DNA from 2 places in the Cupriavidus sp. 30B13 genome. Region 1 is predicted to be linked to the other one. Evidence: riboswitches for the same ligand, from Rfam matches in the RefSeq annotation. Region 1 holds a riboswitch; the other holds the start of a gene.
What was found. A riboswitch is a leader RNA that binds a small molecule or an ion and turns the genes downstream of it on or off. The one in region 1 is predicted to bind glycine.

Region 1 (2,447 bases):
TTGGCGATGACCGCGTTGGCGGCTTCCAGGATGCGCACCGTGGAGCGGTAGTTCTGCTCCAGCTTGATCACCTTGAGGTCGGGGAAATCGGTCTGCAGCAGGCGCAGGTTGTCCAGCGTGGCGCCGCGCCAGCCGTAGATGGCCTGGTCGTCGTCGCCGACCGCGGTGAAGGCCGGCGCGCGCAGGTGCGAGCCGCCCGCCAGTTGCTTGAGCAGCGCGTACTGGCAGGCGTTGGTGTCCTGGTACTCGTCCACCAGGAAATAGCGCAGGCGGTTCTGCCATTTCATGCGCACCGCTTCGTCGCGCGCGAACAGCTCGGCCGGCAGGCGGATCAGGTCGTCGAAGTCCACCGCCTGGTAGGCGTGCAGCGTGGCCACGTAGTTGCGGTAGACCAGCGCGGCCTGGTGGTCGTCGGCGCTCTCGGCGGTGGCGATGGCGGTCTCGGGGTCGACCATGCCGTTCTTCCACAGCGAGATGGTGCTCTGCACGCTGCGGATGAGCTTCTTGTCGGTGGTGGCGAGCTGCTCCTGCACCAGGCCGAAGCAGTCGTCCGAGTCCATGATGGAAAAGCGCGGCTTGAGGCCCACGTGCTCGGCCTCGGCGCGCAGGATCTGCACGCCGAGCGAGTGGAAGGTGCTGACCGTCATCTGCTTGAGCGGAATGCGGCGCCCTTCGCGCGTGGTCTTGCCCTCCATCAGCTTGGCGATGCGCTCCTGCATCTCCTTGGCGGCCTTGTTGGTGAAGGTCACCGCGGCGATGTGCCTGGGCTCGAATCCCTTGTCCTCGATCAGGTGCGCGATCTTCTGCGTGATCACCCGCGTCTTGCCCGAGCCGGCGCCGGCCAGCACCAGGCAAGGGCCGTCGAGATAGCGGACGGCTTCGGATTGGGCGGGATTGAGTCCGTGGGTCATGCGTTTGGCTTGGTGGCGGAAGCGGATGGCGAAATGGCTGGCGCAGACGGAACGGCCAGGGCTGCCTGTGAAGACCGCGGCACCGCGGCGGCGGGGCCGGCGGCGTAGCGCAGCGGCAGATGTTAACACGCCGGGGGCGTGCCGCCCGGTGCCCGCGCGGCACGCGTTGACAAGCCACCGGGGCTGCCTGTAGAGTCGCGCCATCCGGCCGGGAGAGCGCGCAGATCTTGCGCCGCCGAAGGGGTATCACCCGAAAACTCTCAGGCACCATGGACTGGTCGGATCGGCGTTCAACATGCACACGATGCACGCCGTACTCTGGAGAGCGGCACCCGCCATCCACGCAGCGCACCGGCGCATTGCGTGAAGCCTGGCGAGCGTGCCCACCGAAGGGGCGCGCAAGGCACTGGTCCGCGGGACCGCCTTGTAATCTCTCAGGTATCGAGGACAGAGGGGTCATCCGCCGCGGCGGACCTGGCAGCGCCATTGCGCGCCGGGTCCGGCGGCGGATGACCCTTTTTTCGTTTTCGAACCGAGATTTCCGCCTTCCCGAGGATTACATGACGCTCCAGGCCACGCCCCTCAATGCCATCCACCGCGCGCTCGGCGCCCGCATGGTCGACTTCGGCGGCTGGGACATGCCGGTCAACTACGGCTCCCAGATCGAGGAACACAACGCCGTGCGCACCGACGCCGGCATGTTCGACGTGTCCCACATGTGCGTGGTCGACCTGGCCGGCGCCAATGTGCGCGCCTTCCTGCGCGGCCTGCTGGCCAACAACGTGGACAAGCTGCAGACGCCGGGCAAGGCGCTCTACTCGTGCATGCTCGACGAGCACGGCGGCGTCATCGACGACCTGATCGTCTACTTCTTCGCCGAGGACCGCTTCCGCCTGGTGGTCAACGCCAGCACCGCCATCGGCGACATCGAGTGGATCGTGGCGCGCAATGCCGCCACCGGCAGCGGCGTGGCCATCACCCCGCGCCGCGCCGACAACGCTCCGGCCGGCGCGGCGCCGCTGGCCATCGTCGCGGTGCAGGGCCCCAACGCGCGCGCCAAGGTGTGGAGCGCCTTCCCGGCCACCCAGCCCAGCGAAGCGCTCAAGCCGTTCAACGCCATCGTGGTGCAGGACCCGGCGCTGGGCGAAGTCATGGTGGCGCGCACCGGCTATACCGGCGAAGACGGGTTCGAGCTGGTGGTGCCGGCCGAGAACGTGGCCGGCCTGTGGGAAAAGCTGATCGCCGCCGGCGCGCGCCCGGCCGGCCTGGGCGCGCGCGACACGCTGCGCCTGGAAGCCGGCATGAACCTGTACGGCCAGGACATGGATATCCACACCTCGCCGCTCGACGCCGGCCTCGCGTGGACGGTGGACCTGCAGAGCGAGCGCGACTTCACCGGCAAGGCGGCGCTCGCCGCCGCCGGCCAGGCCCGCCAGTTCGTCGGCCTGATCCTGCGCGAAAAGGGCGGCGTGCTGCGCGCCCACCAGAAAGTGATCACCCCGGCCGGCGACGGCGAGATCACCAGCGGCACCTTCA
Region 2 (2,447 bases), on a different replicon from region 1:
CTTCCTGCGCGCGGTCGCGCGCTCCGTGCCGTCGACGGCCGGCGTGCTGATCCAGTTCCCGCTGTACGGCGGCATCGCGTTCATGCTGACCAAGGCCACCGGCGTGGACGGCGCCAGCCTGTCGCACCACCTGGCGTCCGCCTTCGTCTCGGTGGCCACCCGGGAATCGTTCTCCGCCGTGATGGGCGTCTATTCGGCCGTGCTGGGATTCTTCGTGCCCTCCGGCGGCGGCAAGTGGGTCATCGAGGCACCCTACGTGATGCAGGCCGCGAACCAGTTGCAGGTCCACCTCGGCTGGGCCGTGCAGGTGTACAACGCCGCGGAGGCGCTGCCCAACCTCATCAACCCGTTCTGGATGCTGCCGCTGCTGGGCGTGCTCGGCATCCGCGCCAAGGACGTGGTGGGCTTCACCTTCACCCAGTTGCTGGTCCATGCGCCGCTGGTGCTGTTCATGCTGTGGGCGTTCGCGACGACGCTGCCCTATCGTCCGCCGGTGATGCCGTGATGCGTTGACGCCACGGTGGCGCAAGGCGGGCGCCACGAGCCAAAACCCGGGGCCGTCTCCGTCCCGGTTTAAGATGCGGCTTTCCGGCCACGGCCGGCGCCTGCTTTTTTCACCCAGCAAAACCCACGATGAAGAAGATCACCCTGCTCCTCGCCGCCCTTGCCACCGCCGGCGCCGTCCACGCCGCCGCGCCCGCCGGCCCGGTGGAGACCCTGCCCTCCGGCATGACCATCCAGCACCTCGTCAAGGGCACCGGTCCCTCGCCCAAGGCGTCCGACACGGTCAAGGTCCACTACCGCGGCACGCTCACCGACGGCACCGAGTTCGACAGCTCGTACAAGCGCGGCCAGCCGATCTCCTTCCCGCTCAACCGCGTGATCCCGTGCTGGACCGAGGGCGTGCAGAAGATGCAGGTCGGCGGCAAGGCCAGGCTGGTCTGCCCGGGCCCGACCGCCTACGGCTCGCGTGGCGTACCCGGCACGATTCCGCCCAACGCGACGCTGAATTTCGAGGTGGAGCTGCTGGGCATCGGCGGCTGACAGCGGTCAAGAGCGGCCAGGGCGGCCGAGGGCGGCGCCGCGGCCATTGCGGCCGCGCGCGGCGCATGCTAATGTGCCGCTTCCAGGAGAACGAGCCACCCCCGCCGCGGCGATGCGGGCGGCTCTACCGAAGGCGTACCCCTGAAACGCTCAGGTGCAAAAGACTGGAAACCGAACGAACTGGAGAGCGCCGGGCCGCACCGACAAGGTAAGCGGCGCGCGGCCGCCGAAGGGGCAAGCCGGTACCCATTGCGGGTGCGGCGAATCTCTCAGGTAAAAGGACAGTGGGGACAGCCGGGCCGGATGGCCTGGCTGTCCCTTTTTGCTATCCGGAGCCTGAGAAATGAAAGTCATCGTGATGGGAGCCGGCGTGATCGGCGTCGCCTCGGCGTGGTACCTGGCGCGCGCCGGGCATGAGATGGTGGTGCTGGAACGCAATGCGGGCGCGGCCCGCGAAACCAGCTTCGGCAACGGCGGGCAGATCTCCGTCAGCCATGCCGAGCCGTGGGCCAACCCGGGCGCGCCGCTGAAGATGCTGCGCTGGCTGGGGCGCGAGGATGCGCCGCTGCTGTTCCGCCTGCGCGCCGATCCGGCGCAGTGGTCGTGGGGGCTGAAGTTCCTGCGCGAGTGCTCGGCGCGGCGCTCCACCCACAACATGGTCCAGCTGCTCAACCTCGGCACCTACAGCCGCGCCAGCCTGCAGGCGCTGCGCGCCGAGACCGGCATCGAGTACGACCACCTGACGCGCGGCATCCTGCATTTCTACACCAGCCAGAAGGAGTTCGACGCGGCCATCGAGCCGGCGCGCATCATGCGCGAGCTGGGCTGCGAGCGCCGCGTGATCGGCCCGGACGAGGTGGTGCGGCTGGAGCCGGCGCTGGCGAACATCGCGCCGCGCCTGGCGGGCGCGACCTATACCAGCGAGGACGAATCGGGCGACGTGCACCGCTTCACCACCGCGCTGGCGGCGCGCTGCGAGGCGCTGGGCGTGCGTTTGCGCTACGGCGTGCGGGTGCAGCGGCTGCATGCCGAGGGCGGCGCCATGCGCGGGGTGGAGATCGCCAGCGAGACCGGCGCCTATGAGATCGAGAGCGCCGACGCCTACGTGCTGGCGCTGGGCAGCTTCAGCCCGGTGCTGGCGCGCCCGCTCGGCGTCAAGCTCGACATCTATCCGGCCAAGGGCTACTCGGCGACGCTGCCGGTGCTCGACGCCGCGCGCGCGCCCAGCGTGAGCCTGACTGACGACGAGTACAAGCTGGTGTTCTCGCGCTTCGGCGACCGCCTGCGCATTGCCGGCACGGCCGAGCTCAACGGCTATGCGATGGACCTCAACCCGGTGCGCTGCGAGGCCATCGTGCGGCGCACGCTGGAGGTGTTCCCGGGCATGAGCCGGCCCGAACTGG

Region 2: another riboswitch for glycine. It lies ahead of ACKI2N_RS29095 (D-amino acid dehydrogenase); the one in region 1 lies ahead of gcvT (glycine cleavage system aminomethyltransferase GcvT).

Annotation. Positions count from the first base shown of each region.
Region 1 covers NZ_CP188223.1:4,086,026-4,088,472, forward strand. Annotated here, with positions in the region: gene ACKI2N_RS18905 (UvrD-helicase domain-containing protein) at 1-911, opposite strand, end outside; glycine riboswitch at 1,111-1,198, shown strand; glycine riboswitch at 1,220-1,372, shown strand; gene gcvT (glycine cleavage system aminomethyltransferase GcvT) at 1,472-2,447, shown strand, end outside.
Region 2 covers NZ_CP188224.1:2,253,106-2,255,552, forward strand. Annotated here, with positions in the region: gene ACKI2N_RS29085 (short-chain fatty acid transporter) at 1-505, shown strand, start outside; gene ACKI2N_RS29090 (FKBP-type peptidyl-prolyl cis-trans isomerase) at 634-1,044, shown strand; glycine riboswitch at 1,215-1,339, shown strand; gene ACKI2N_RS29095 (D-amino acid dehydrogenase) at 1,388-2,447, shown strand, end outside.